DNA from 4 places in the Paenibacillus segetis genome. Region 4 is predicted to be linked to each of the others. Evidence: predicted binding sites of a transcription regulator. Region 4 holds the regulator's gene; each other region holds the start of a gene.

Region 1 (4,530 bases), 420 kb from region 4:
TCGTAACTAGATACAAACGAAGCCTTACCCGTATATATCACAACGTTGGGGTGGTCGTTTAATTTGTCGAAATTTTTAGTCCTAAGGTTAGCAGTTAATTTGTTTTTATCGGCAATTGCCTCTTTATAGAATTGTGACTTTTGTTCAAAGGTTTTAAACTGCTTATATTGGGATATCTTTGAGCTGTTCACAAGAGACTTAGTTGGTAAGCACCCTACATTGATACAGGTTCCACCATACATATATTTGGATTGCTCAATTAATGCAACCTTATTACCGTGGTTGGCTAAATCAGCCGCTAGTGTTTTACCTGCCTTTCCAAAACCAATAATAATAGCATCATAATTTTTCATTGGTGCACCCTACCCCTCAGTTGAATTCTCATGTTTGTTTTACTTTTACTACATTATTCTTTACTTATGTATTACCCATCTCAGGAATATTAATAACAAAAAGGTGGGTATCATCTGATTCAGATGATATCCACCTTCCATATTAATGTGATAACACTTTTTTGTAATATTTTATGGTATTCAAGTGCTGAGCCTCATGATATATACCAAAGATGAGGAACTGTTCCGGCGTTTCTAAGGTCATTCCGGATGATGTTGTATAAGGTGGATCAATCTTTTCCTGTAGACGTTGAGCGAGGGCTACTCGAATCCGTTCAGGTTGTTCCTGCAGCAAGATCTTTAACTCCTGAAAACTTGGAACAGGTACGGTATCTGGAGTCGTTAATGGTGAACTGCCTATTGCGAATTGTTCCTTAAATCCGTCTGGCAATTGCTCCGGAAGGTTCAAGAAATGAAAAGCGAATCGTTCCAGGATAATATAGATGTGCCCCAGATTCCAATGAATATTATTTCGGAATCCTTCGGGGATCTGGTCTGCCATTTCTTCAGAAACATCGTCCAACAATTTCAATATTTGTGCTCGAACAAAGGCGATCTGCTTGAATAAGAATGCTTCCATTATCCTCACTCCTATCGAATGATTAACATGTATTAATTTAAGGTATATTATAAAGCTACAAAAAAATAACCCACCAATGAGCACTTTGTTTAAAAGTGTTCATTGGTGAGTCATCGATAATGGTCTAAATAGTTTAATAAGCTAAGCTAAACAAAGCATGAATGTGGGACAAATAACGGATGTTACTTGCTTCCTTCATTAAGGATGCTGGTAAACCTTTTAATGGTGTAGAGTTAGCACCAACGATGGCAACCCCGTCTTTCCGTCCTAAGCTAGCAAGTGTACCCGAATTGATCGGACTAAAAGTTTCCATCGATTTATCATTCAAGTAAGCATATAGATTGTAACCGATTAGCTCACCCATTTGCCAAGCAATTTGAGCTGTTGGCGCATATGGACGACCGTCTGGCCCGAAGCAAACAGCGCTATCACCAGCAACGAATACATCTTTATGTGAAGTTGATTGCAAGAATTCATTTACAGTGGCACGTCCACGGTTAACTTCAAGACCTGATTCTCCTACGAGTGGGTTTCCTTGAACACCACCAGTCCAAACAAACGTGTTGGTCACAATCTTTTGTCCGTCTTTCAAATCAACAACATTGCCTTCCACATTGGTAACAGGAAGCCCCGTTAAGAATTTAACTCCACGTTTCTCAAGACTTGCTGTAGCCCGTTCAATCAATGGATCTGGCAAGACTGGAAGAATCTTTGGACCTGCTTCAACGAGCAGGAGTTTAATTTCCTTAGGATCAACACCATACTTTTTAACGAGTTGTGGTAGTACATCAGCAATTTCACCTACGAGCTCAACACCCGTTAGTCCACCACCACCAATGAGAATGGTTGCATCAGCCTCATTCTTCGTCTTGGCATATTCACGAATACGCTCTTCAATATGACCTTGAATTCGATTAGCATCTGCTGCTGATTTTAATACCATGCTATATTGTTCAAGCCCTGGAATTCCAAAGTAAGCAGTGGTACTTCCTAGACCTACAACAAGAGCATCATAGGTAAGATTGGAACCATCAGAAAGAGTAATCTGCTTATTATCAACAGAAAAAGTCTTTACTTTTGAAATCTTCAAATCGATATCTTTACCAGTAAAAAGTTTAGTAAGCGGCATAGAAATAGCACGTTCTGCAACACTACCTGCTGCAAGACGATGTAATTCTGTAATAATTTGATGTGTAGGGTATTGATTTATGACAGTAATTTTGGCTTGATCCTTATTCAAATACTTACGCACGGTTAAAGCACTTAGCAAACCACCATAACCTGCTCCTAAAATAACAATATGTTTAGACACGATGTTTCCTCCGTCCTTACGAATAAATTGTAGTGATAATTATTTAACCTGACTGCTGCGTTCGTTTGCGATTTGAAGATAAGCATTAACGAAACGGAACAGCTTCTGAGCTTGTGGATCCTTCATCATTTTCATCAGACCAAAAACACCAATCGTCTCTTGACTTGCATCGGCACGGTCTTTCGCCTCAATAACGGTTGCTGCCATATTTTTCACTGAGCCTATAACAGGTTCTGAAAGTTCTTTAATTGCACCAACGGTATCGCTCTTCAAAACATCATCCGTAGCTACCGATTGTACAAAGTCATAGGATTTGGTAAGTACATTAATAAGTTGCGTTATTTGGGGCAACTGGTTCACTAGAACAGTTAACGATTCCTGAACTTCTGGCTTTAAGAGCTGGTCTAGAACATTCAAATGTTCGTTAGTAACAGATACTTTTGGTGAATCTTGTTCAGAATCTGTTTGAATAATTACGTCTGACATATCTAACTCTCCTTCGTAGTAACTTTGCTGATTTTTAATTGTGAAAAAAACCTCAATAGGACCATTATACCACTATTGCAGCAACAAACGTCACATATTTTTTAAAAAAATACACCGATTATGTGATATTTATTACTTTAAAATTACAATGATCTTCGATCAGGCTTAGAGTAATGCGGTTTATCATTAAATGGACTACCAACATTTGGTAGGGTGTCCAAAGGGTATGAGTTTTATTTATAATGAAAGGTAACAAAAAATGGCCCTTCCGAGTTGATTAGTGGAAGGGCTGTATATTGCTATAGTAGTAAGATTAATGCTACTTCAGAACAAAATCTCTCGCTTATTTACTTTATGACCTGACAGGGACTGGTCGAACATATCAAGAATAATAAGAAATCTTTCTGCTTCACGAAACACATGATCCGCTAGAAGTGGATGAATTATGCTTTTGATTCTACATTGTTCAATCAAATCACTTGCTGTTTTCTTAAAGTCACGTAATGACTTAACCGATACTTTATTCTCATCAACAAATTGACTTAATAAGGGTACTGTTTGTGATTGCGGGCGCATGGAGCTTAGATCTATCGCTTGAAACACTAATTGATCAAATTCATGACTGAATTCCCGAGCTTGATCAACTAATTTGCGTTCTGAAGGATCAAGCAAATGACCAATAAATTTCGCGTGATCCGCCATGATTTTCAAGAAAAAGAGATTCTCGTCAATTATCGCATCATGTAATGGCTCTAATCTTCCGCGATTCAATTCATCTAATCGGTTTCGAAAATAGTTAGCCTCGCGGCTTACATGATCAACTAATAGGGGGAAATTAGTTCCCCCTGGAAGTTTACACTGCAGTATTAGACCAAGTATTCTCCTCTTAAACGCCCAGATGTGTGTAGCCGCATTTTGCACTTCTGTATTAAACGCCCTGATGGTCTGTGGGTCTGTATCCACTGAGAATACATGCGATCTTCTTTCGATATCCTCGAAAATCGCTTGAAAGTGATTTGCCTCCGCAATAAGTTGTGTATCTTCTGCTCGGAAGCCTAAACGTAGGAATAACGAATGTTCTTTCATGATCCGTGACCAAAACCGTATTTCGTCTAACGAACGAGTAACAAAAGCATCTGACATAAACAGCCCCTCCTATACGGTTCGAAGAAAGTTCAACCTCTTAGAAGATATGGCCTAGTCATTGTCCGATATGTCTCGTTTATATATTCTCCTGCTTTAAGGCATCGATGATATTCTCTTTTTTAACTTTTGAAATGGAGTATAGCATTGCAGAAGTAACCATGAGAAATACGGCAACAATTACATATGCAATACTATCCCATGGAAGTGAGAATCCGTAATCGAAACTGTTCGTGAGTGATCTATAAATCAGATACATGACAACAATACTGATTGGAAGACCATACAGCAATGACTTGATACCATAGAAGATACTCTCATAGTTAATCATCTTATTAAAGCCTTTGGGTGTCATCCCAATGGATTTTAACATTGCAAATTCACGTTTACGCAAGGTTATGCTCGTTGAGATCGTATTAAAGATATTTGCAATCGAAATCGCCGTAATTAATGCGATAAAACCATAAGTGAATACCGACATTAACATGATCATTTGTTCTTCTTGTTGTCTATTTTGATACACATTAATAACAGCAAAATTAGAAACCTTCATTTCTTCAATAGCCTGTTGTGTAGCCAATGGATTCTTACTTTTCAGGTACAAGGAATGATTAACA
Region 2 (4,530 bases), 2.4 Mb from region 4:
AGACAATAATCGCAGGAAGCCCAAGCCCGAGCGCGATGAAAATATTCGTTAGGTCATCTGTGTCCATCACTCGAGATAAGAAGATCGCGATGATCGTCATGAAGCTGTTACCAACAGCGAAGCCAATAAAAGCTGCCGTTACGGCATGCTTCGGTGTACGTGCCCAACGAGCGATGTCAGGTGAAAGTACCGTACCCACAATAAAGATACCAATGACAAGCGAGATCGCTGTTCCCATTGGAATCGGTGAACCACTAATCGGTTCCCAAACAGCCGAAGTCCCTTTCGTATGGAAAGCTGTAAATATAGCAATACCGATGAAAATAATCAGTAACGGTACGGACCAGACACTCAAACGTTCAATAGAGCGATATCCCCAAATGGCCGTCGACATCATCAGCAATCCACCGATAAAGGAAAACACGCCTAAAGACAAATCAATATCCCAAATTTGATGAAAAGCGGTCTGCATATTCGAAGCAAAGAAACCGACCTGTACCCCGAACCAACCCAGTGAAAAAATACCTAGCACTACCGATACGATCAGTGCTCCCTTGTTACCGAATAGAAAGCGCGTGATCATCGACGTCGATAATCCCGTTTTCGCGCCTACATAAGCACATAATGCTCCGATCACGCCTAGAATCAACGACCCGATAATCGTCGCTGTGAGCGATTCCGTAAGATTCATTCCATTACCAAGTTGAGCTCCCAAGAACATCGCTGATAAATCGATCCCAATGGCGATCCAAACGAGTGCCATGGACAGCCATTTCTTCCGCATATGATCTGGAACGGGCTCTCTTTCATAATCTCCTGAACTCGTATTATCGTTCTTTACTTGAACTACTTCTTCCATTTTCTGCATCCCCTTGTTGTCCAATCTTGTCCTCTATCTCTAAGAGCACGCACCTCTCCAATACATTTCAAATGCATGGTTCAGTTTACGCTCATAAATTCCCTTCGAAGTATAATAGAAATACTGCATGCTTAATCCGTCCATCAAGTTGAGAAAGGCGTCTGTGAGAAGCTCCACAGATTGATTCCGAATAACTCCCTCTTCTAACCCTCTTAAGATAAATTGTTCGATGACTTTTGTTAGCTGCTCATCTGAATGATGGAACGCATCCTCAATCGTCTCCTTCAGGAACACTGGTGGGAACACCACATACCTTAGCACAAGCAAGCTCGCTTCTGGATTCTGCTGATAGAATTCATATTGTCTTAATAGAATTCCATGAAGACTATCCTTCACACTCAGCACCTTCTGTTCATCTGACAACTGCTGCACATACGAATTGTAGGACTCCATCGCCTCTCGAAAGACCGCCATGAACAAATCCTCTTTATTTTCAAAAAAGGCATAGATCGCCGGGGTCTTCACGCCAACTTCCTTGGCAATTTCAGAAAGGGCCGTACCTTCATAACCCTTCTCACCGAACAGCTTCATCGCCACATTTTTCAACTTATTTTTAGTCAATGATACTTCCCACCCCAAATTTAATTAACGTTAATTAAGTGAAATTATACATCTAGATGCATAAACATTCAATAGTTAATCTGAATAATAATTCAATTCTAGTTGCATCTATTGCAGCGATTGTATTGAACAAGATCTTGGCATGCGCAAATTAATGGATAAAGCTACCTCCAGAATTTGCAAGATATGTATCCTATTCAGTTAGAACTTTTCCGAACATACGCATGAAATAAACTTTTTCCAGAAAGTTATTCATTGGTTTGTGATTATTTTCACTATCAAAAGTATGATCTTATATTAAAATAAAGACCGCTAAAAGAGCTAAGAAGCGAACGTGTAAGGAAATATCTTCCTTCACTAGCCTCTAAGTATTCAAAAAAAAAAAAGAAAGATTGAGGGATTAAATATGCAGAAGAAATTAACAACAACCTTGATTTTGGTTCTCTCTTTCGTGCTCCTGATGTCTGGATGCGGCAGTGATAACCAGAGCCAAAACACGACTCAAGACAATGCAACACAAACTGAAACGAATGAAACGGAAGCTGTGTCAGGAGCTTCGCAAGCGAGTTATACTCCGATCGATCAACTGAAGGATAAATATGATGTCATCATCATTGGTGCAGGCGGTGCGGGCATGACTGCTGCACTGGAAGCAAAAGAAAACGGCATGAACCCTGTTATATTCGAAAAAATGGCGGCTGCCGGCGGAAATACCAATAAATCTTCTTCCGGTATGAATGCTTCTGAAACAAAATTTCAACAAGAGCAAAATATCGAGGATAGCAATGATCTATTCTATAAAGAGACTTTAAAAGGTGGTAAAAATACCAACGATACCGATTTGCTTCGTTATTTCGTAGACCATTCTGCCAGCGCAATTGATTGGTTAGATTCCAAAGGAATTTCTCTGAACAATCTTACAATTACAGGCGGTATGAGTGTAAAGCGTACACACCGTCCTGAGGATGGTTCCGCAGTTGGACAATTCCTTGTCAATGGCTTGGTGAGAAATGTTCAAGAACAAGATATTCCACTTTTCGTTAATGCTGACGTAAAGGAAATTACTGAAAAAGACGGTAAGGTAACCGGCGTTAAAGTTCTACTCAACGGAGAAGAGGAGAAAACAATTGAAGCAAGTGCTGTTATCGTCGCAACTGGCGGATATGGCGCAAACATGGAGCTCATTGCTGAAGTTAGACCTGACTTGAAAGGATTAGTAACCACGAACCAAGAAGGTAGCACAGGTGACGGTATTAAGATGATTGAAGCACTTGGCGGTACAACAGTCGATATGGATCAGATCCAAGTGCATCCAACTGTACAGCAAGAACAATCCTATCTCATCGGTGAAGCGGTTCGCGGTGAAGGCGGTATTCTCGTTTCCAGCGAAGGCAAACGTTTCACGAATGAATTGGATACTCGTGATAATGTAACAGCTGCAATCAATAAACTACCAGAAAAATCAGCATATATCGTCTTTGATTCCGGCGTAAAATCTCGTGTAAAAGCAATCCAGCAATATGAGGAAATGGGCTTTGTGATTCAAGGGGATTCGATCGAAGCGTTAGCGAAAGAAATTAATGTTCCTGCAGATCAACTGCAAGCAACACTCGATACATGGAATGAAGCAGTGAAGAATAAAGAAGATGCGGAATTCGGCAGAACAACGGGGATGGACAACGACTTGTCCACCGGACCATTCTATGCCATCAAGATCGCTCCAGGAATTCACTACACGATGGGTGGCGTAAAGATCAATACAAACACTGAAGTGCTAACTACAGATGGTCAACCCATTCCGGGACTGTTTGCGGCAGGTGAAGTGATAGGCGGCTTGCACGGTTCTAACCGTATCGGCGGCAACTCTGTTGGAGATATCATTGTCTTCGGCTATCAAGCTGGCGTTAAAGCTGCTGAATATGTAAAAGCACAATAATAAATCAGGCTGACTCAAGAGGATGCATGTGATCCTGCTGGGTCAGCCTTTTTATCTTATTAACTCTTAGCGGATGCGACTTTCCAAACAAGTAAGAGAGGTAGCAACCCGACAAGGAAAATCATCCCCAAGAACAATACTAAAGTCAATTCGGGGTCTGTCCATTTATACAACATGACAAGCATCCCGACACTTGAAATACGGCCTACACTGAGGGCAAATTCTCGCCATACGACCAGCTCCGTGCTGATTTTTCCGCCCAGGTCAAATTGGTTAACATAGTTGTACGCTAGTGTATTGAAAGGTGTGTCGAAGATCGGCCTGCTAATCGCATCCATAATCCCATACAGGAGCAATGTACTCTGATTCATATGAATAGAAATACCAACCATGGACAGGCTGAACAAGGTCGTGCCCACGGCGAGCAATCCTCGATAGTGGTACTTTTGGGCAAATCGCCCTACCACATAAAAGCTGACAACAGACAACATGGTAGTCAGAAAAGCGAATTGTCCTGTTGTCCCTTCGCTTTGCGTCGATACAAAAACCCATAGGCCGATGGCAGCGGATAGTACGCCTTCGCGGAATGCCAACGCTACGAATGAAAATGTCAGACGTCGCCATTCAGCGTGTCTTAGTATCCCGAGCATGCTACGCACTTGGAACGGTTTCCGCGAAGTTTCATCAGGGAGCTGAAAAGAGGCCAACATGGATAACAGAAAACATAGGAATGCCGCACCAAATACGAGCGGATAACCAATTCGATCAGGTGTAGTAGAAACTGTCCAACCCGCTAGTAAAGGTCCCAGCATACCTGTGATAGAACCGATCATCCCATTCGCCCCGTTAAACCAATCCCGGTTCGACGGAGAGGTTAATTTGACCGTCAATACGTTGATTCCGAGCCAATAAAATCCCGCCCCGACACCGTATAGCAAGCCAAGCTCTGGTATCCAATGAGCCGACTGCTCGCCGTACAAGAGGACCACCCCATAGAACGCAAGCTGTGTTATCGTCCCGATTACGATTGCACTCTTACGAGAGAACCGCTTACTGAACCACCCTGCAAGTGCGAAGGCTGGTAACCATGCCACGTATGAGACCAAGGTGAAGA
Region 3 (4,530 bases), on a different contig from region 4:
AAGGAAGATCCAACTTACCGTGACAGTGTTATGCCATTGAAGGGAGAAGCAGGACGTCAGAAAATTGCGAAGACGGACGACTTTACCCAAGCAGGGGAACTGTATCGCAGCTTTACACCGGAGGAGCGTGATCATTTGATCGATAACATGTTGAATGATCTTCGTGCGACTAATGAGGAGATTCAGCTTCGTGCGATCTGCAATTTCTTCCGTGCCGATGTAGATTATGGTATGCGTCTTGCTAAAGGACTTGGTATTGATATCAGTGGATTTATGTCAGGTGCTCCGAAGAGTGAGTAATTAAATTACCTACTGCATGGCAGTAGTTTAATATAAATGTAATAGAAGGCGAAGCTCTCTGTAGGATGAGAGCTTCGTTTTTTTTGATCTGATTTACTGTTGAAGCACCAATACCCTAAGGAAATTATGGTAAACTAGGAGTAGTTTAGGGAGGAGTTGTGATAGTGACTAATACATATGAACCAGTAATCCGAATGGCTGACCTCAGAATGAAGTATGGAGATAGATATGTACTTAACGGCGTGGATCTGGAAGTATATCCAGGTCAAATCATAGGATACATTGGCCCGAATGGTGCAGGTAAGAGTACAACGGTTAAGATAATGCTAGGGCTGGTAGAAGGCTTTAGTGGTGAAGTAAGCGTACTCGGACAAAGTCCACGTGATGGTGGGGTAGAGTATAAGAAACGTATCGGATATGTGCCGGAAATTGCAGAGATGTACGATACATTGTCTGCAAGGGAATATTTATCATTTATAGGTGAGTTGTATGGGTTGACTGCAGAAGCTGCAGAGGAGAAGGGGCGCAAATTGATGGAGAGTTTTGGGCTAAAAGACGTATATGATGCCCGAATTGCAACCTTTTCCAAAGGGATGAAACAGAAAGTGTTGATTATTTCAAGCTTATTGCATAACCCGGATATTCTATTTTTGGATGAACCCTTAAGTGGTTTAGATGCCAATAGTGTTATGGTCGTCAAGGAAATGTTGGCGTTACTCGCAGCCAAGGGAAAGACGATCTTTTACTCCTCACATATCATGGATGTAGTTGAGAAGATCAGTAGTCGAATTATATTACTTGATGGCGGGCGGATTGTTGCGGACGGTAGTTTTGAAGAACTGAAAGAGCAAAGCCATGAAGGTTCACTTGAGCAAATTTTTAATCAATTAACCGGATTTAATGAACACCGAGATATCGCGGAACAATTCGTGTCCATAGTGCAAGAGGTGTAGCAGATGAGAGATTATCGTTCACTGAAGGTGTTGGACAAGTTTAGTGGATTGTTTCAGAAATCGGGAGTGAATTACCCCGTTATGCGGCGCATCCTTCAGGTCAAACTGACGATGGATGCCAGAAGAGTACCAACGGTCATTGGTAAGTCTTCGAAGAAGGATGCAAGTAATGATGATAACTCTACGAAGACTAGTAATAATTTCGTAAAGTCATTATGGTTATATATTCTATTTGGACTGGTGAGCATACCATTTATTCTCATGGGGAAAAATTATATTTTTCAGATGAGTTTGTTGTTCGGTGTCTTTATGTTCATGTTGCTGACCTCACTCATTTCCGACTTTTCCTCCGTGCTGCTAGATATTCGTGACCGTAATATATTATCTACCAAGCCAGTTGATCGTAAGACAATAGCTATGGCCAAAACCATGCATATCCTGATCTATATGTTCTTCCTTACCGGAGCCATTACAGCTATCCCATTAATCGTGGGCTTAGTGAAGCATGGCATATGGTTCTTCCTCGTGTTTTTGATTGAGATTATTCTTATGGATATGTTAATCGTTGTTATTACTGCGTTAGTATATTTAGCGGTATTGAAGTTCTTTGACGGAGAGAAACTCAAAGATATGATCAACTACGTGCAAATCGGCCTGACGATCGGAATTACGCTTGGTTATCAGCTGCTTGTACGGTTATTTGGTATCGTTGATATGGGCGTTGTATTTCAGCCCAAGTGGTGGCAGTTTTTCCTCCCACCTGTGTGGTTTGGTGCATCCTTTGAAACTTTACTTCATGGTGCTCGAGAACCCTTATTTATTGTGTTTTCATTGTTGGCCCTATTTGTTCCGATTGCAGCCTTCCTTATCTATCTTAAACTCATGCCTTCCCTGGAGAGAAATCTTCAAAAGCTGTCAGACCCCGGTGGTCGGAGTCGGAAAAAGAATGGCTTTTTATTGAAGGGCATTACAAACTTAGTATGCAAAGAAACACAAGAAAAGGTGTTTTTCCGATTTGCTTGGATGATGATGGGGAAGGAGCGGGAGTTTAAGCTTAAAGTATATCCTAACCTGGGTTTTTCGATTATATTCCCATATATATATCTGTTTAGTGGTATCTCAAAGAATGGACTTCAGGGGCTAGCGGGTACCCAAATGTATCTAGTAATCTATTTCTGCGCGATGTTAGTCCCGAGCGTAGTCATGATGATGAGGTATTCTAGCAAATACAAGGCTGCCTGGATTTATCAGGCCGCTCCGATAAGCGATCATGCACCTATCTATAGGGGTGCTCTGAAAGCTTGCATTGTCCGCCTGCTATTGCCCTTATTTTTACTGAATAGTTGTATCTTTTTATTTCTATTCGGCCAAGCAATAATCCCTGATATGATCGTGGTAGTCTTAAGTTTCATTCTCTATCCCGTAATTTGTTTCGCATATATGGGAAAAGCGCTTCCTTTCTCAGAACCAACTGGCGGAGGACAGCAGACGGAAAGCATACGAATGATTCCATTTATGCTTATACTAGTTGGATTCGCATTACTTCATTGGCTAGCGCTGAGTTTTAATTATGGAATTTATGGGTATATGATTGTGTTGGTGCTTGCGAATCTATTTGCATGGAAGTGGGCCTTTTCCCCGAAAATGTTACAGCGTGGAGCTCAGATGTAATAAGTGTGAACCCCAATATCGCAGCCTCGTTTACTTCGTTAAACGGGGCTGTTCACAATAATTTCATAAACTTCAAGGTGGAGAAAACCGCGCTACGACGCGGAATATTGAGTTTTTTTATTATCAGTGACATTAATCATGTGATTCTTGTCACAAAATTATTACTTTTATGACGTTCGTTTTAATATTTCCGTGATAGAATTCACAATAGATAAACAAAGATAGAAAGTAGGGAAGAATATTATGGATCCAATCATGCTTGCTCGCCTTCAATTTGCAGTCACAACGATTTTCCACTTCTTCTTCGTTCCACTGTCCATTGGCCTGGCGTTGCTAATTGCAATTATGGAAACCATGTATGTTGTAAAGGGGAAAGAAGAATACAAACGTATGGCGAAGTTCTGGGGGAAATTGTTCCTGATTAACTTTGCTGTAGGGGTCGTAACAGGTATTCTTCAAGAATTCCAGTTCGGTATGAACTGGTCGGATTACTCAAGGTTTGTGGGTGACGTATTTGGTGCGCCGCTCGCAGTCGAAGCGCTTTTTGCTTTCTTTATGGAGTCAACATTTATCGGATTATGGATTTTTGGTTGGGATCGCTTATCCAAACGCGTTCATTTGCTCTGCATTTGGCTCGTTGCGATAGGTACTACGGTTTCAGCTTTCTGGATTTTAGCAGCTAACTCGTTTATGCAACATCCGGTTGGTTTTGAGATCAACAACGGACGTGCAGAGATGAACGATTTCTTCGCGCTGATAACCAATGGTCAGCTTCTGGTGGAATTCCCGCATACCGTACTTGGTGCGTTTGCAACCGGGGCTTTTCTCATTACGGGTATCAGTGCCTATAAATTATTGAGAAAACAAGACGTGAAATTTTTCAAAAAATCATTCCAAATTGCCGTTATTATTGGTCTGATTTCTTCGTTTGGTACAGCATTGTTCGGTCACCAGCAAGCGCAATATTTGGTGAAGACACAGCCAATGAAGATGGCCGCATCTGAAGCTTTGTGGGGTAAGAGTGGTGATCCTGCGCCTTGGACGGTTTACGCCCATATTGATTCGGACAGTGGAAAAAATAACTTCGAGATCCAAATTCCTTATTTGCTCAGCTTTTTGTCCTACAGTAGTTTCGATGGTGAAGTTAAAGGGATCAATGAGCTTCAAGCGGAATATGAACAAACTTATGGACCAGGCAACTACATTCCACCTGTGCGCACTACGTTCTGGAGTTTCCGGATCATGGTTGCTGCTGGATCTTTGATGATTGTACTTGGTCTATGGGGTATATATCTGATGAAACGCAAAAAATTAGAATCTCCAAACAAATGGTATTACAGACTAATGCTATGGTCGATCTCGTTGCCGTTCATCGCGAATACAGCGGGATGGGTTATGACGGAGTTTGGTCGTCAGCCATGGACAGTATTTGGGCTTATGCAAACGAAAGACAGTATCTCGCCTAGTGTTACTTCAGGGCAAATTTTATTCTCAGTCATCAGTTTTACAACGATTTATGCAGCACTAGGAGCTGTCATGGTATACTTGTTCGTCAAAGTTATTAAGAAGGGTCCATTTGCTGAAGATAGTCATGATGAACATTCGG
Region 4 (4,530 bases):
GCTGCCTGTGCTTCATAACGTACTTTCTCTTCGTCAATGGTCAGTGCTGCCCCATGTTTAATGACTTGCTGTCCATTTACCCACACGTGCTCAACATCTTTTGCCCCTGCTGAATACACTGCATGCGAAATGAAATCGGTTCTTGGTAGAAAATGAGCCTGCTCCGTATTAAGAGCTATAAAATCAGCTTTCATTCCCTGTACCAATTTTCCCGTATCGTTAAGAAAAACTGATTTAGCGCCATATTCTGTACCTAGCTTTAATGCTTCCAAAGCAGGAATCGCGGTCGGATCACCAGATACCCCTTTATGAATCAACGCGGCTAAACGGATCTCCTCAAACATGTCGAGGTTATTATTGCTGGCTGCACCATCTGTACCTAGTGAGACAGTAACTCCTGCTTTGAGCAATTCAGGTACCCTAGCGATCCCGCTAGCAAGCTTCAGGTTACTACCAGGATTATGAGATACCCCTACCTGGTGAGCACTTAAAATTTCAATTTCTTCATCCGTCAAATGAACGCCATGCGCAACAAGTGATGGGCGTGAGAACATCCCCATATTAAGCAAATGCTGAACTGGACGTACACCAAAATCTATTACGTTCTGCTCAACTTCAGCCTTAGTCTCCGACATATGAGTATGTATCGGCAAATTTAAGTCATGAGAAGCCTGTACAAACTTTTCGAAGAAATTAGGAGGACAAGTATACGGCGAATGCGGTGAGATCATAGTTGTGATTCGTCCGTCAGCTTTGCCGTGCCAGTCTTTCGCAAAACTCACAGCTTCTGCTAGCTTTTGACGTTGCACATCCTCTGGGCACAGCCCAATTGCTCCGCGCATCAGAACGGCACGAATACCTGACTCTTCCACTACTTTAGCTACTTGGTCCATTTGGTCGTACATATCTAGAAAGGTCGTTGTTCCACCTTTGAGCATTTCTAGCACGGACAAAGAGGTTCCCCAATAGACATCACTACCGGTAAATTTGGCTTCCATTGGCCACATTTTATCTTGAAGCCACACTTGAAGGGCTAAATCATCCCCATACCCACGAAGTAACGACATCGCCGCATGACCGTGCGTGTTAACCAAACCTGGAAGAAATAAAAGCCCCTTCCCATCAAAGATCTCTGCGCCTTCAGTTCCCTCAGGCAATTTTTCACCGATATAGGTAATCAAATCGTCTTCTATCAACATATAACCATGAAGCACAGGGCAAGCATCATTCATGACCGCAAATGTCCCGTCCTTGATCAATAATTTATGACTCATCAGATAAATGTTCCTTTCCTTCTAGATAGTAAGCCAAGCTGAGTAGATCGGTTGTAAAATCTGCACCATGAATTCGAATTTCTGGTGGAACCTTAAGGATAGTCGGAGCGAAATTCAAAATCGCCTCAATTCCAGCTTCAACCAGCACATCCGCTACACGCTGAGCTTCCGTGTCTGGAACCGTTATAATTCCGATGCGAATGTTATTTGCCTTTACCGTCTCCTTTAATTCCTCAATCGGCTGTACGGTAATATTATTAATTTGGGTACCTATTTTCGATGGGAATGCATCAAAAATACTAACAATTTTCATGTTATCTTTCAAATATGCATTGTAATTGGATAACGCTTGCCCTAAGTTACCTGCTCCGACCAAAGCTACGTTTATTGGCTGGTCTAAATTCAAAATTTGACGTATTTTCTCGATTAGATAAGATACATCATAACCAATCCCTTTTCGACCAAAATCTCCAAAATAGGCAAGATCCTTACGAATTTGAGCAGGGTTTAAAGCCAGTTTCTGACCAAGCTCCTGTGAAGAAACCGTCGGTACTTCCCGCTGACTTAATTGATTGAGAAAACGTAAATATACGGGTAGTCTTCGTACTACCGCATCTGAGATTTTTTCTGATTTCATGCCTTTTTCCTCCTAATCCGCTAATGAAGAACCCTCTTGTTCTTCAGCAATCAGCCATTCCGAAATACGAGGAACCATCTGTCCAAGTGGCATATGCTCCATCTTCGGTCCGGGTAATGAATATAAAAAGTATTTTCCGTAGTAGGATTCCAAGATGCGCGTATCATAAACAACCACAATTCCTCGGTCTTGCGAAGAACGGACCAATCGTCCAAAGCCTTGCTTAAAGCGGATTACCGCCTGAGGCACAGACAATTTCATGAACGGGTTCTTCTTCTCCCTCTGAAGCCGTTCACTCTTCGCTTCAATCAATGGATGGTTGGGAGGTTGGAAAGGCAAACGGACGATTGCCAAGCTTGTTAAAGCTTCGCCTGGAATATCCACCCCTTCCCAGAAACTGCTCGTTCCGAGCAGTACGGAGGCACTCTGCCCCTGAAATCTACGGGTCAGTTTACTACGATTGCCACTATCCATACCTTGACCTATAACTGTGATGCCCTCAGAAGATAAAAGCTCTTTAAGGGGATCATAGACCTGCCGTAGCATTCGGTAAGATGTGAATAATACCAGCATACGCCCCCGAGTAACGATTGCTGTGTCGGCAAGAGACTGTACAAGCGTACTGACAAAATGATCGTCACCTACGCTTCCCTTAACACTTGGAAAATCCCTTGGGATGACTAGTAATGCTTGGTCCCGATAATTAAAAGGGGACGGAAGCATCGATGTAAACAGTCGATCCTCGGAGGCAGCCTCCTCAAGTCCAAGTTGTTCAATCATATATTGGAAAGATTTATCGACCGACAAAGTGGCCGAGGTCATCACAACACTCTTCTTTTTATCAAAGAAATATGACTTTAATTGTGCACTCACATCGATCGGAACGGCAAAGATTTGTAAGGACCGACTACGGTAACTACCGTTGCCCTCAATCCAATACACTGTCTCGTCGTCATCCAGTTTGATGAAGAAACGTAGTCCTTCACGTTCATTCGCGGCATCTTTCAATAAACCGCTAATGTCCGTCATTAAACCTTCGGCGCCAAAATCATCAGATTCATCTTTGATTTCACTCAGTATACGTTCCCCTTTGCGAATAACATCGCCCAAAGCAACATAAATCTGGTTCTCCAAATCAGCAGCAACATCCCATTCCTTAGGCTTCTTGTTTGGAAGCAATCGAAGAACGAATTGACCAGGATCTCCTGGAGCCGCATCACTACGGTCAGGCATGAGAGTGAAGAGCATCTCACTCAATTTATCCCAATTCTCCTTCACCTCGATTAGAGAGTGATACATGCTATCGATCAAAGAACACCATCCTGAAGCTTTTTCGTTCTTCGCACTCTGGAGTAGACCTCTAAGATTGGGTAACTGCCCTGTCTTGCTATCTTTATACAGGCGAGTCAAGGTATGCACAACAGTAAAATACTTTAATTGAAGCCCTAAATGTTTACCTGCAACATCTTCCAAGTGATGAGCCTCATCGATAACAAGTCGCTCGTAACTCGGCAGTAATTGATGCCCGGCTTGAATATCGGTGAACAATTTCGAATGGTTCGTAATGACGACATCAGCGATTCCAGCTTCATGTTTAGCCCTGTGGTAATAACATTTACGAAACCATGGGCAAGCACGTCCAAGGCAAGAATCTGATTCACTGGCTACGGTCTCCCAGAAGTCTCCGCCTCGATTGCCCATATTGAGCTCTTCATCGTCCCCGGTTTCGGTTTGCGTCAGCCATACGATCATTTGTGCGGCAATCATGACATCTTCTTTGGGTGTTGCAAAGTCTCTTCTGTTAATTTTATGTTCAAATTTTCTCAAACACAAATAATGCTGTCTACCTTTAAAAACTGCAGCCCGAAACGGAAAAGGAACCACTTCTGTCAATAACGGAATATCACGCTCTCGCAGTTGCTCCTGGAGATTAATCGTATGCGTACTAACCATTACCTTTTCATCTTGCTTCACGCTATGATAAATGGCAGGCAAAAGATATCCAAGTGACTTGCCTGTTCCTGTTCCAGCTTCAACCAAGAGATGCTTGTCTTCCTGAAACGCTTGCATCACTTCATTTTGCATGATGTTCTGCGCTTCACGTTCTTCATATTGCGGTAATTTGGCACGCAGTCGCTCCCGAATCTCATCCATAAATTGCTCAAATGTCATCATAGACAACGGATTACTGTCGATACCATATCTTGGAGGAATCATCTCCATCCAATCATCTACTTGCAGCGCATATTGGCGATAATAAGTGAAGACATTCGGATTAGCATCAAATTGCCGTTCCTTCTCCTGTAACATGGCATCAAAAAACCAGCCTAAATCGCTATCTTCACCTGCAAATAGATCTGACAATCGTTGCAGAGTGAGCAGCGGCAGACCGAAAATTTCCTCCAGACACTTTATAAAAATAAGAGCTGTAGCCAAAGCGTCGCTATCCGCCTGATGTGGACGATCATGCTGTACTTCAAATTCCGAGGAGACTTGACCAAGTTGGTAAGAAGTTAGCGAAGGAAAAATAATTTTCAAAAAGTCCATCGTATCTAGAATTCGACCGGTAAAAGGTAAATATCCTGTCTTATCCAATGCGCTCTGCAAATAATTAAAATC

Evidence for each region. The regulator Rex, encoded in region 4, represses fermentation and respiration genes when NADH is low (regulators of the CRP and FNR family bind a similar motif). The targets are predictions, from matches to a motif close to TTGTGAAATATTTCACAA.
Region 1: IEW05_RS09875 (helical membrane plugin domain-containing protein) is a predicted target of Rex. The motif match lies at 2,809-2,826, and genes of this name have one in related genera.
Region 2: IEW05_RS00750 (flavocytochrome c) is a predicted target of Rex. The motif match lies at 1,741-1,758, and genes of this name have one in related genera.
Region 3: IEW05_RS18315 (cytochrome ubiquinol oxidase subunit I) is a predicted target of Rex. The motif match lies at 3,063-3,080, and genes of this name have one in related genera.

Annotation. Positions count from the first base shown of each region.
Region 1 is NZ_BMFT01000001.1:2,123,175-2,127,704, forward strand. Features, by position in the region: gene IEW05_RS09860 (FAD-dependent oxidoreductase) at 1-353, opposite strand, end outside; gene IEW05_RS09865 (DinB family protein) at 496-972, opposite strand; gene IEW05_RS09870 (NAD(P)/FAD-dependent oxidoreductase) at 1,106-2,284, opposite strand; gene IEW05_RS09875 (helical membrane plugin domain-containing protein) at 2,324-2,770, opposite strand; gene IEW05_RS09880 (DUF2935 domain-containing protein) at 3,095-3,913, opposite strand; gene IEW05_RS09885 (FtsX-like permease family protein) at 3,993-4,530, opposite strand, start outside.
Region 2 is NZ_BMFT01000001.1:161,391-165,920, reverse strand. Features, by position in the region: gene IEW05_RS00760 (cytosine permease) at 1-859, opposite strand, end outside; gene IEW05_RS00755 (TetR/AcrR family transcriptional regulator) at 899-1,480, opposite strand; gene IEW05_RS00750 (flavocytochrome c) at 1,887-3,416, shown strand; gene IEW05_RS00745 (MFS transporter) at 3,476-4,530, opposite strand, start outside.
Region 3 is NZ_BMFT01000002.1:470,751-475,280, forward strand. Features, by position in the region: gene IEW05_RS18300 (catalase) at 1-300, shown strand, start outside; gene IEW05_RS18305 (ABC transporter ATP-binding protein) at 495-1,253, shown strand; gene IEW05_RS18310 (hypothetical protein) at 1,257-2,924, shown strand; gene IEW05_RS18315 (cytochrome ubiquinol oxidase subunit I) at 3,168-4,530, shown strand, end outside.
Region 4 is NZ_BMFT01000001.1:2,543,108-2,547,637, forward strand. Features, by position in the region: gene IEW05_RS11820 (amidohydrolase) at 1-1,274, opposite strand, end outside; gene IEW05_RS11825 (redox-sensing transcriptional repressor Rex) at 1,264-1,911, opposite strand; gene dinG (ATP-dependent DNA helicase DinG) at 1,924-4,530, opposite strand, start outside.